DNA from 2 places in the Halalkalibacter lacteus genome. Region 2 is predicted to be linked to the other one. Evidence: a T-box and tRNA genes for the amino acid it is inferred to sense, from the RefSeq annotation. Region 2 holds a T-box; the other holds one or more tRNA genes.
What was found. The T-box of region 2 lies ahead of serS (serine--tRNA ligase). A T-box ahead of a tRNA ligase gene usually reads a tRNA of that ligase, here a tRNA-Ser.
Positions count from the first base shown of each region.

Region 1: it encodes a tRNA-Ser, which carries the amino acid that the T-box ahead of serS (serine--tRNA ligase) is inferred to sense. The anticodon was not compared.

Region 1 is NZ_JAWRVL010000003.1:133,229-139,750, forward strand. It holds gene SAZ04_RS03350 (DUF1189 domain-containing protein) at 1-417, opposite strand, end outside; gene SAZ04_RS03355 (Na/Pi cotransporter family protein) at 781-2,406, shown strand; tRNA gene SAZ04_RS03360 (tRNA-Asn) at 2,628-2,702, shown strand; tRNA gene SAZ04_RS03365 (tRNA-Met) at 2,709-2,782, shown strand; tRNA gene SAZ04_RS03370 (tRNA-His) at 2,811-2,886, shown strand; tRNA gene SAZ04_RS03375 (tRNA-Ile) at 2,891-2,967, shown strand; tRNA gene SAZ04_RS03380 (tRNA-Ser) at 2,991-3,083, shown strand; gene SAZ04_RS03385 (superoxide dismutase) at 3,460-4,068, shown strand; gene SAZ04_RS03390 (MFS transporter) at 4,190-5,488, shown strand; RNA gene ssrS (6S RNA) at 5,593-5,773, shown strand; gene SAZ04_RS03400 (peptidoglycan D,D-transpeptidase FtsI family protein) at 5,852-6,522, shown strand, end outside.
Region 2 is NZ_JAWRVL010000052.1:1,908-8,429, reverse strand. It holds tRNA gene SAZ04_RS20800 (tRNA-Ser) at 65-157, opposite strand; gene serS (serine--tRNA ligase) at 298-1,578, opposite strand; T-box leader at 1,701-1,918, opposite strand; gene pdxT (pyridoxal 5'-phosphate synthase glutaminase subunit PdxT) at 1,921-2,499, opposite strand; gene pdxS (pyridoxal 5'-phosphate synthase lyase subunit PdxS) at 2,533-3,417, opposite strand; gene SAZ04_RS20780 (D-alanyl-D-alanine carboxypeptidase family protein) at 3,742-5,064, opposite strand; gene guaB (IMP dehydrogenase) at 5,287-6,522, opposite strand, start outside.

The DNA.
Region 1 (6,522 bases), on a different contig from region 2:
AAGTGTGTATGGAATTGATTGACTGTTACCATCAGCTATAAATAAAAATTCATGTTGTTGTAGGGCAATGCCATCGTGCAATTGTTGCAGTTTCTGCTCTGTATATGTATTGGAGGAATCGATTAGGAAGAATCCTTCTCCAGCAACTTCGGTATAAAAAGGTTCTTCACTTTCCCAATAGAGAGCTCCCTCTCTAATTTGAAAGTTTGGTATGTCATTTTGTAAAATGTTGTCAAATTGTTCTACGCCTGATATAGCTGTTGAGTATAATGTGACAAAATATGGAGTGCTAGAAATAAATATGATAAAGAGTACATACCCAATTGTTGATGTAATGGGGCGAAACCGACTATATGCAATCACTTTTTTACTGTAGAAGCTTTTACGAAACCAGGCCCAATAGCTCAGGATAATCACCTCTTTCACTCCTCGTTATTTTAACGAATAGAGAGTAGAATTGCTATAAGTATTACGTATATTTTTAAACAAAAGTGTCAAAGCACAGAAATGTAGCACGTATGCAGCAATAACAATAAGCCATACATAGAATACTTAAGGTGATAGCATTTCTTATACGACTTGAGACGGCATTGTTATTCTTTTATCTTAAAGGTAATAAATAATTTTATTTTGAACAACATCGAAACAACGTGTGAACTTTTAAACTTTTTTTGTTTACAAATGGTTCGACAATGCTTAATAATAGACAGGGTGTTCATGTTGATGTTTGTCGAAAGTTTGATGATTACTTTGACTTATGAAATGAAGGGATGAGGATTTGTGGATTTACAAACGCTCTTGTTCATGTTTTTCGGTGGACTAGGTATTTTCCTGTTTGGTATTAAGTATATGGGGGATGGGTTGCAAAAAGTTGCAGGAGAGGGATTACGCGACGTTCTTGATAAATTTACAACTAATCCAATTATGGGTGTTTTTGCTGGAGTTGTTGTTACAGTTCTTTTACAAACAAGCACAGGTACAACGGTTTTAACAATTGGACTTGTTAATGCCGGTTTTATGACATTAAAACAAGCAATTGGCGTTATTATGGGCGCAAATATTGGAACGACGGTTACAGCTTTTATTATTGGGATTAAAATATCTGCTTATGCCTTACCGATTATTGCAGTAGGCGCTGCGTTAATTTTCTTCATAAAGGCTAAAAAAGTTAACAATTATGGACAAGTGATTTTTGGTTTTGGTGCACTATTTTATGGTCTGGAGTTAATGGGGACCGGTCTCAAACCACTGCGGGAGTTAGAATCATTTGCTGAATTGACGGTAAGTATGAGTGAAAACCCATTACTAGGTGTTGTAATTGGGACGATTTTTACTGTTTCTGTACAAAGTTCAAGTGCTTCAATTGGCTTATTGCAACAGCTCTATGAACAAGGAGCAATGGGATTAGATTCAGCACTACCAGTTTTATTTGGAGATAATATTGGAACGACGATTACAGCGATTTTAGCTGCAATCGGAGCTTCTGTTGCGGCCAAAAGAGCTGCATTAACACATGTAATTTTTAATTTGATTGGTACTGTTATAGTCTTAATGATCTATCCGCTTTTCTTTAACTTTATTAGTTATTTAGCAATCGAAATAGGTCTTAATCGTCCAATGACAATTGCTTTTGCGCATGGGATATTTAATGTATCTAACACATTGATTCAATTGCCTTTTGTTGCGTTATTAGCTATTATCGTAACGAAGCTAGTTCCGGGGGAAGAATATAGTATAGAATATAAAGCGAAGCATCTAGACCCTAGGTTTATTGGTAGCTCACCAGCTATAGCTCTTGGGCAAGCTAAACAAGAAGTTCTTAGAATGGCTGAATTTTCAGAAAGAGGTCTTTATGAGGTGAGTCAGTACTTAGAAAACGGTCAAAAGAGACATGCTGAAATGTCTATTCAATTTGAAGAGGCTATTAATAATCTAGACCGTAAGATTACTGATTATTTAATTCAAATTTCATCAAGATCCTTATCTGCTCATGATTCAAAAATGCACTCAATGTTGATGGATACCGTTCGAGATATTGAGCGAATTGGTGATCACATTGAAAATATTGTTGAATTAAAAGATTATCAAAAAGCAAATAAAGTTCATATTTCAGATAAAGCACTTGAAGACTTACGTGAAATGTCTGAATTGACTCTTTCTACACTGAAGGAAGCAATTCAATCATTGGATTTAATAGACGGAGAGATGGCTCGTTCTGTTCTAGAGAAGGAAGAGAAGATTGACAAAATGGAACGAAAGCTTAGAAAACAACATATTCATCGTGTGAACGAAGGAAAATGTTCTGGTTCAGCTGGTATTGTTTTTGTTGATATTGTAAGTAACTTAGAACGGATTGGCGATCACTCTGTAAATATTGCCGAAGCAGTGATTGGAGAAGAGCGTTAATTCTAAATGAATGAAGGTACTCAAAAGGCTTAAAATCGACCTTTTGAGATACCCTTTACAAAAACTCGTATCTTTAATGAAATGCTTGTTAATCTATAGTAATGTATGGTAAATTAGATCAGTATGAGCAGTCAATTTGCTCTTTATTTTTTTGGGGAAGAAAAAAGGTGTTGACGTTCACTGAATAGCATGATATTATAATCCTTGTCTTTAAAAGATATTCCACAGTAGCTCAGTGGTAGAGCTATCGGCTGTTAACCGATCGGTCGTAGGTTCGAGTCCTACCTGTGGAGCCATATTATGGCGGTGTAGCTCAGCTGGCTAGAGCGTACGGTTCATACCCGTGAGGTCGTGGGTTCGACTCCCTCCGCCGCTATTCCTGTAACATAAATAGATTTCTTGTGGCGATTGTGGCGAAGTGGTTAACGCATCGGATTGTGATTCCGACATTCGTGGGTTCAATTCCCATCAGTCGCCCCATAGAGGACCCTTAGCTCAGTTGGTCAGAGCAGTCGGCTCATAACCGATCGGTCGTAGGTTCGAGTCCTACAGGGTCCACCAACTTATATACATATTTGAAACACGGAGGAATACCCAAGTCCGGCTGAAGGGATCGGTCTTGAAAACCGACAGGCGGGTCAAACCGCGCGGGGGTTCGAATCCCTCTTCCTCCTCCATTACTATGAATAACTATAAGGATCTGCATATATGCAGATCCTTTTTTGCTATTTTACAAAACATTTGTTACAAAATATAGTTTTTTGTCGAAAGCGAATAAAGTGGCAGGAGCTGATGGATGTCTTGACGAAAATACACACTTAGTCCATTTTATTTTGTACATAGCAAATCTTTTAATGAAGTTTACTTTTCGTGAAATTAGGGTAGAGTAAATTTGTCTACTTTACTGAAAATAGTGAGCATAATCATTGCAAGAATGTTCAAGTTTTGGTAATGTAATTATTGGAAGACTTATGAAACAAAAATGTTGCTAAAGTCCACTTGTGGAGTTTCGACTCCACACTATTTTGTTACTTACTTTGAGGAGGAATTATAATGGCTTACGAATTACCACAATTACCTTATGCAGCTAACGCACTAGAACCTCATATTGATGAGGCGACAATGAACATTCATCATGGAAAACATCACAATACTTACATCACAAAGTTAAACGCAGCACTTGAAGGTCATGAAGATCTTGTAGGCAAAAGCATTGAAGAATTAGTTTCTAATTTAGATGCTGTTCCTGAAAGCATTCGTGGAGCAGTTCGTAATAACGGTGGAGGTCATGCAAACCACTTGTTCTTCTGGCAAATCCTTAGCCCGAATGGTGGGGGAGCACCGACAGGAGAACTTGCTGATGCAATCAACTCAACGTTTGGTAGCCTTGAAGCATTTAAAGAAGAATTTGCAAATGCAGGTGCTAATCGGTTTGGTTCTGGTTGGGCTTGGTTAATTGTTGATGGAGGAAAGCTTGCTGTAACAAGTACTCCAAACCAAGATACTCCTCTTATGGAAGGGAAAACGCCTATCCTTGGACTAGATGTATGGGAGCATGCATATTACTTAAATTATCAAAATCGCCGTCCTGATTATATTAATGCATTCTGGAATGTAGTAAATTGGGATGAAGTTTCAAAGCGTTTCAACGAAGCTAAATAAGAAAAGAACTTAAGTGTTATAATTAGGTTACAAAAAGTCCTTAAGGAAAAATCGCCTTAAGGGCTTTTTGTGTATAACCGCTTTTTGAGGTGACACACTACTTGTAAGGGTGGTGGAGTCGGTGAATAAGTTATTGCTAAAGAAAGTTATTGGTGATATAGAGGTGACAAGAGACTTAACTCTTTTGCTCGTAATAGGAGGGCTCTATGCGTTAAGTTTTGCTTTGTCTAATACATTTGTAAATGTTTATTTATGGAAACAATCGGGGGAGTTTGTTGATATTGCTCTCTATAATTTAGGTTCGGTTGTCATGCAACCACTAGCGTTTATAGTAGCAGGGAAAATAGCGAAAAAAATTGATCGCGTTATTGTATTAAGGGCCGGGGTTATTACACTTGCAGCTTTTTTTTTAACAGTTCTTTTTCTAGGAGATCAGGCGAATCAATATCTTTTGCTGTTGGGTGCGTTAATAGGGATGGGCATTGGTTTCTACTGGCTAGCCTTTAATGTTTTGACATTTGAGATTACTGAACCTGAAACAAGAGATTTTTTTAATGGATTTCTTGGGCTTTTAACATCGTTTGCTGGGATGATCGGACCTATTTTGGCTGGTTTTATTATTACAAGAATGGAAAAATTCACGGGGTATACAGTTATTTTTACCATTTCGCTTTCTCTCTTCGTTGCAGCTGTCTTAACTAGTTTTTTGTTACAGAGACGTTCAGCCGAAGGACAATTTTATTTTAAAAGAATACTTAAGGAGCGTAAGAAAAATTCAAACTGGCGGCAAATATTACGTGCCCATTTCTTTCAAGGCTTACGAGAAGGAACTTTTGTCTTTGTGATAGTGGTTTGGGTATATATTGCAACAGGGAGTGAACTTGCCATTGGTACATATGGCTTAGTAGCTTCGGCGGTGCAATTTGTTACTTATTATATTGTTACCCGTATCATTAAGCCGACGTTTAGAAAGAAACTAATCTTATTCGGTGGAATGATCCTTTACTCAGCTATTTTTATTATAGTAATAGGGGATTTAACTTTCACTAAATTAATTATGTACGGTGTAGTTGTCTCAATAGCTTATCCGATGCTACTTGTACCGTATGTCTCCCTTACATTTGATGTTATAGGAAAAGGATGGAAGGCTGCCGAAATGAGGGTAGAATATATTGTTGTTCGAGAATTATTTGTAAATTCAGGTCGAATTGTTTCTGTACTTGCCTTTTTAGCAACGGTGACATTTTTCTCAGAAGAAAAAGGAATCCCTATTCTTCTCCTTGTACTAGGGGCAGGTCACACTCTTATTTATTTCTTTGTACGGCATGTCCAATTTAAGAAAGATGAAGGTGGGGAAGGTTACAGTTTTGCCAGACAAAAAGGAGGAGATGGAGATTCCTCAGGAGGAACAACGGTTTAAGAGTTAGTGAAAAAAGGCGTTTTTCCCTTTTTAGCTACCTCATAATGGTTCTGTTTCCCTTTTGACTTTACTAGCGTGTATGCTATAATAAAATCAATAATAACAGTTACCTGCCGTGTTAGTTAGCTTCTCCTTGTTTCGAACCTTGATTTTTTTAAGGGAGTTTTATATTGAAGATCTGCCAGCATGCCAGCACGTTCTGGACGCTGAATGAGGTTCTGCGAACACCCACCTACGAGAGTAGGTTCATGAAACAACTGAAGCAACGGCACACGCGGGTTACGACTATGAGGACATTTCTAGACACCTTTTTGTAGGTGTCTATTCTATTGTTTAGAGAAAATTTATAGGAGGAACAAACAGGTGGGGAAATCAACCAAGCTAAAGAAAAAACAACATGTCTCAGTTCGTTTGAATGTTCTTTTCTTTGCTGTATTTATTTTGTTTTCGGCGCTTATTCTTCGTTTAGGGATTGTTCAAATTGTTGAGGGACAGGAATTTGTTAAGGAACTAGAGAGAACGAGTAATACGACAGCGCGAATAGATGCACCACGTGGACTTATGTATGATCGACTTGGAAATGTCGTTGTAGATAACGAGCTTGAATTATCAGTTATATACACAAATTCATCGAGAACAACGAGTGCTGATTCAATGCTTACGATTGCGCGTGATTTGGAGAAGGTAATTGATGTTGAAACAGACCGAATTACAGAACGTGACAAACGGGATTACCTTTTAATGAGGATGACTGAAGATGAACGGTATGAGCTTGTAAGTCGTGAAGAAAGAAAAGAGTTAGATAACACGTCGGGTGAATATCAGTTAGAAGTTGAGCGTATTCCAGATGAAGCAATTGAGGGGTTATCAGAAGAAGATTTACGTATACTTGCAATTTACCGCGAAATGTCTAAAGGATACGCAAACACTCCGCAACGAATCAAACGAGGCATTACTGAAGAAGAAGCTCATCTTTTGAGTGAAAACTTGTATCGACTTCCAGGTGTTGATATTTTACGAGATTCTCGTCGGAA
Region 2 (6,522 bases):
TTCATTCTACCTTATCTTCATATAAAAAAACACTACCTTATCAAGTAGTGTAGCATTTTATGTATGGAGGAGGAAGAGGGATTCGAACCCCCGCGCGGTTTGACCCGCCTGTCGGTTTTCAAGACCGATCCCTTCAGCCAGACTTGGGTATTCCTCCGTATTTGCTGACAAGATCTATTATATACAAGAACAAATACAATGACAAGCACTTTTCAAAAAAATTATCACACTATGTTTATTGACAAAACTTCTGTATCAAAAAAGCCGACTGCACATTGATGCAGTCAGCTTTTTACTTTACTTAACTGTAATCTTTTCTGTATTTCCCATATATGGACGCAACACTTCAGGAATCACAACAGATCCATCTTCTTCTTGGTAATTTTCTAGAATAGCTGCGACTGTACGGCCGACTGCAAGACCTGATCCATTCAGCGTATGAACGAATTCTGGCTTCGCTTTTGGTTCAGGACGATACTTTATATTTGCACGACGCGCTTGAAAGTCTTCAAAGTTACTACATGAAGAAATCTCTCGATAAGAATCGTTACTTGGAATCCAAACTTCAATATCATACTTTTTCGCTGCAGTAAATCCTAGATCAGCTGTGCACATACGTAACACACGATATGGTAGGTTCAAAAGTTGTAACACTTTCTCAGCGTGTCCTGTTAATGTCTCAAGAGCTTCATAAGAATCTTTCGGCTTCACAAACCTTACTAACTCCACTTTGTTAAACTGATGTTGACGAATCAATCCGCGTGTATCACGCCCTGCTGACCCCGCCTCAGAACGGAAATTTGCACTATATGCTGTGTAGGCAATTGGCAATTGCTCTGCTGTTAAAATCTCATCACGATGCAGATTTGTTACTGGCACTTCTGCAGTAGGAATAAGAAAATAATCTTGACCTTGTATTTTAAAAGCATCTTCTTCAAACTTTGGAAGTTGTCCAGTACCGGTCATACTTGCTCGATTTACGATAAACGGAGGAATAACTTCTTCATATCCGTGCTCATCATGATGTAAGTCCATCATAAAGTTAATTAATGCACGCTCTAAACGCGCACCTAGCCCTTTATAAAAGACAAAACGGCTCCCCGTTACTTTCGATGCTCTTTCAAAGTCGACGATTCCTAAGTCAGTTGCAAGATCCCAATGTGCCTTCGATTCAAATTCAAATGAGCGAACGTCTCCCCACGTACGAATTTCAACATTATCATCTTCCGTGTCCCCAACAGGAACGCTCTCGTGTGGTACATTAGGGATTGTTAAGAGAATGCCCTCTAAATCTTCTTCCACATTTCGTAACTGTTCATCAAGTGACTTAATCTTCTCAGACACTTCTTTTGTTTCTTTAATGAGGTGATCAGCATCTTGCTTTTCACGCTTTAGTTGAGCTACCTCTTGTGACACTTGGTTTCTTCTGCTCTTGAGCTCTTCTACCTTAACAATAATCGCACGTCTTTTTTCATCTAATTCACTAAAACGTTCAAGACCAGAAATATCTTCTCCTCTTGTCGCTAATCTACTTTTTATTTGTTCAAAATCTTTCCGTAAACGTTTAATATCTAACATCGTTGTCCTCCTTAATCTACTCTTTTTTATTTTACCAAATAATAAAGAAATTAGAAAAACTTAGCTACAGGTAGAACTAAATAGAAAACAGTATAAAAAAACCCCCACCCCTTCTAAATTGAAGAAGGGACGAGAGCACCCGCGATACCACCCTTGTTGCATAGATAGTAGGGTGCTATTCCCTTCTATCTAAAACCACTTTAGCAAATAACGGTTGCTACCGAGAAGATTTCATACCTCTACTCAAAGGTGGATTCGATACATGCTCTGACCGGTTCACACCGCACACCGGCTCTCTGTACAAAGCAATGTATGTACTAATCCTTATCTACGCATTACACTTTATTTTTTTGCATTTTCTACAATTGTAACAAAAAACTGATGGAAACGATGATCATCTGTTAGCTCTGGATGAAACGAACATGCAAGGAAATTTCCTTGTCTTGCAGCTACGATTTCATCTCCATACTTTGAAAGGACTTCAACATCTTCTCCTACTTCTAAAATAAGAGGAGCACGAATAAACACAGCACGAATATCTTCGCCTACACCCGTTACATGAAGGTCCGTTTCAAAGCTTTCACGCTGCCGACCAAACGCATTGCGCTGTACTTTCATATTCATAACTGCTAAATGACCTGTGTCTTGTCCCTCAATTGAGCTTGCCATCAGAATGAGGCCTGCACACGTACCAAACATCGGCTTTCCTGAAGTTGCAAACTCTTTTAACGGTTCAAAGAAACCATACAAATCAATTAAACGACGCATCGTTGTACTTTCTCCACCAGGAAAAACCAACCCATCTATATAAGCTAGTTGTTCGACCTTTTTCACAACAACGACTTCTGTATTTGGAGCCTCTAAGCATTTTACATGCTCTCTAACAGCTCCTTGTAATGCTAATACCCCGATTTTAACCATTACAAGCTTCCTTTCCCTTATCCAACCTAGAGTTTACCAGCCGCGCTCTTGCATGCGCTCTGTTGGGTTAAGAGTCGAAATTTCAATCCCTTTCATCGCTGTTCCAAGACCTTTAGAAAGTTCAGCAATTAAAGCATAATCTTCAAAGTGAGTCGTTGCTTCTACAATTGCACGAGCAAACTTCTCCGGGTTCTCCGATTTAAAAATACCAGAACCAACAAATACTCCATCAGCACCCAACTGCATCATTAATGCAGCATCTGCAGGAGTAGCTACACCACCAGCTGCAAAGTTAACTACAGGTAATTTGCCCGTCTCTTTAATTTGTAGTAGTAGGTCAAAAGAAGCACCAAGGTTTTTCGCTTCCGTCATCAATTCATCTGTAGACATTTGTTTCACTTTGTTGATTTGTCCTTGGATCATACGCATATGGCGAACAGCCTCAACGATATTTCCTGTACCAGGCTCACCTTTTGTACGAATCATAGATGCCCCTTCACCAATACGACGAGATGCTTCTCCTAAATCACGAGCTCCGCAAACAAATGGTACTGTAAAATCACGCTTGTACAAATGGAATACTTCATCTGCAGGTGTTAACACTTCACTTTCATCAATGTAATCGACACCCATCGCTTCAAGTATGCGTGCTTCTACAATGTGGCCAATACGTGCTTTTGCCATAACTGGAACTGATACGGCGTTTAATACCTCTTCAACAATTGTTGGGTCAGCCATACGCGCTACTCCACCCGCTGCACGAATATCTGCAGGTACACGCTCAAGCGCCATGACTGCAACTGCACCAGCTTGCTCTGCAATTTTTGCTTGTTCTGCATTAATGACGTCCATAATAACGCCACCTTTTTGCATTTCTGCCATCCCTCTTTTGACTCTGTCTGTTCCTATTTGGCTCATTTGTATATCCTCCTATACCGTTCTTCTTAGTTGAATGCTCATCCTTTAATAGTATACCTTAAAAAGGGTGCTTTCACATAAATTTTCAGTTATTATTTTAGCATGAAAAGGGTCCTAAGCAAAATTAGGACCCTTTTAGAAAAGCTTAGCCTCGGCCAAATTCATTTCAAGTAGACAGGTAATTGATTCCTGTACTCCGTTTCACTAGTAGATAATAATTCGGTGGAATCCTTAGCTTTTCTTAACTTCCTGTCATTTAACCTCTTTCACATCATATAACTATTGGTGATAACAGGAGAACACTCCTTTAATCTTTCTTACCTTTTAAGAAAACCAGCCTTTAACCGTATCAGCTACACCATTCCAGATACTTGAGAAGAACCCTCCGATGGCACGCATCATCATTGAAAACCAACCAGCTTTTTCAACTTCAACGTCCGTAACAACAGGAACTTCTGCACGTTGTGATGTATATAAAAATTCCTCATCTTCATCGCCATTATAGACAAGAGAAAGTGTTCCGACCTCAGTGCCCGCTTCAAATGGTGCTACTAATTCACCGTTTTCATTTAATTGACTTTCGTTAAGGCTAAGTTCTGTTGTATATAATTTTTCTTCTCCATTGCGCATAACCGTTGAAAGTGCCTCTACGCTAGAGATTCCAACTTCTCTTTCTTTACCTGCAGCAACCTGAATATGTTCGAATCCCTCAGGTACAAAACCAGCGTCTACAAGCTCCATATGTGTGAAGTTAGTAAAGCCATGATCTAGTAATTTTTTCGTTTCATTAAAACGATCATCTCGAGTGCCTGTTCGCATAACAACTGAGATAAATCGCATGCCATTACGTTCTGCGGTGCCCGTAAAAGCATTCCCTGCAGCTGAAGTATACCCAGTCTTTAAACCATCGACTCCTTCATAATTATGTTGCGGCTCAATTCCTGATAGCATCCAGTTCCAGTTACGCATTTCGATTAGTTCCTCTGGGCCTGCTTCAAATACCATTGTTGGGATACTTGCTGTTTCTAGTACTTCAGGGTAGTCATTTATTAAATGAAAGGCAAGCTTTGCAGTTGCACGTGCAGACATCATATTTTCTGCATTTTCACCAGTACCATCAGGATGATTTCCTTGAAGATCTGAATTATTTAACCCTGTTGAATTAACAAATTCATATTCTTCTAATCCTAACTCTGCACCCTTATCATTCATCATCTTCACAAATTGAGTCTCTGATCCAGCAATTAATTCAGCGAGAGCAATCGTAGAAGCATTTGCTGAATAAATCGCAACAGATTGGTACAATTGTTCTACTGAATACGTTGCATCTTGTCGCAAAGGAACATTCGATAATGCAGTTTGTAACGAAAGAGTCCTCACAAAGTCACTTATAGTGACTTCTTGATCCCAAGAAATTTTCCCTGCATTTATTGCTTCAAGGATAAGGTATTCACTCATCATTTTTGTCATACTTGCAGTTGGAAGAATAGCATCGATATTCTTCTGAAATAAAATCTTCCCCGTTTTTGCATCTACTAAAATAGCAGATTCAGCCTCTAAATCAAAAGCAGCACTTGTTTTGATTGGTTGTATTGCAGTTGCGACTATCACCACCGCAAGCATGATTGAAAGCCACTTTTTATACATTCGATGATCCACTCTAATCCCTCCACACCTTTTCACATAGAGGTTATTTTATCACAACTAATAAAAAAAAAATAGATAGAGAAGTCCCTATCTATTTTCCATAATTTATTAACGAGACTGTTCAAAAAGGTCGTTCTTACCTTTTTGGAGAATACCCGCTGATATTTTTTTAACACGCTATGAGCGATTTTCTCACCTTAGCATTCCTGTTTCATCATCCTCTTACAATGAATAATTTGGTGCTTCTTTCGTAATTTGTACATCATGTGGATGACTTTCACGTAATCCAGCACCGGTAATGCGAATAAACTGACCATTTTCTCTTAAATCATCTAACGTCGGCGTTCCGCAATAGCCCATTCCTGCACGAATCCCTCCAATTAGTTGGTGAATCGTATCGTGTAATGGTCCTTTATAAGGGATACGGCCTTCGATTCCTTCAGGGACTAATTTTTGTGCGTTTTCTTGGAAGTAGCGGTCTTTACTTCCTTTTTCCATTGCACCTAAAGAACCCATACCTCTGTATACTTTAAATTGACGTCCTTGATAAATTTCTCTTTCTCCAGGACTTTCAGAAACACCAGCAAGTAAACTTCCTAACATAACAGCATGTCCACCCGCAGCTAGTGCTTTAACGATATCACCTGAATATTTAATTCCTCCATCAGCGATAATAGGAACGCCGTGCTTCTTAGCTTCTGTTGCACAGTCATAAACAGCTGTTACTTGAGGAACACCTATTCCTGCTACAATACGTGTCGTACAAATCGAACCAGGTCCAATCCCTACCTTCACAACATCTACACCAGCTTCAATTAAATCGCGAGTAGCATGAGCAGTTGCGACATTTCCTGCGATAATTGTTAAATCAGGATAAGTAGAGCGAACTTCACGAACTTTATCTAAAACTCCCTTAGAATGACCATGAGCTGTATCGATCACAATGGCATCTATACCGGCTTCAACCAATGCGGCTAGTCTAACGTCAGCATCAGCAGAAACGCCAATTGCTGCCCCTACTACAAGCCTTCCTTGTGAGTCTTTAGCTGAATTAGGGAATTCAATCACTTTTTCAATGTCTTTAATCGTAATGAGCCCTTTTAATACACCTTCATCATCGACTAAAGGAAGCTTTTCAATTTTATATTGTTGAAGAATTTTTTCAGCATCATTTAATGTAGTACCAACTGGTGCAGTTACTAGATTCTCTTTTGTCATCACTTCATCAATTTTAATCGAATAATCTTCGATAAAGCGTAAATCGCGATTTGTGAGAATTCCAACAAGCTTCTGGCCCTCATCTACAATCGGCACACCTGAAATACGATATTTGCCCATGAGGTGTTCAGCATCAAATACTTGACGATCTGCTGTTAAATAAAATGGATTCGTAATAACACCACTTTCAGACCGTTTCACAAGGTCAACTTGTTCAGCTTGCTGTTCAATTGACATATT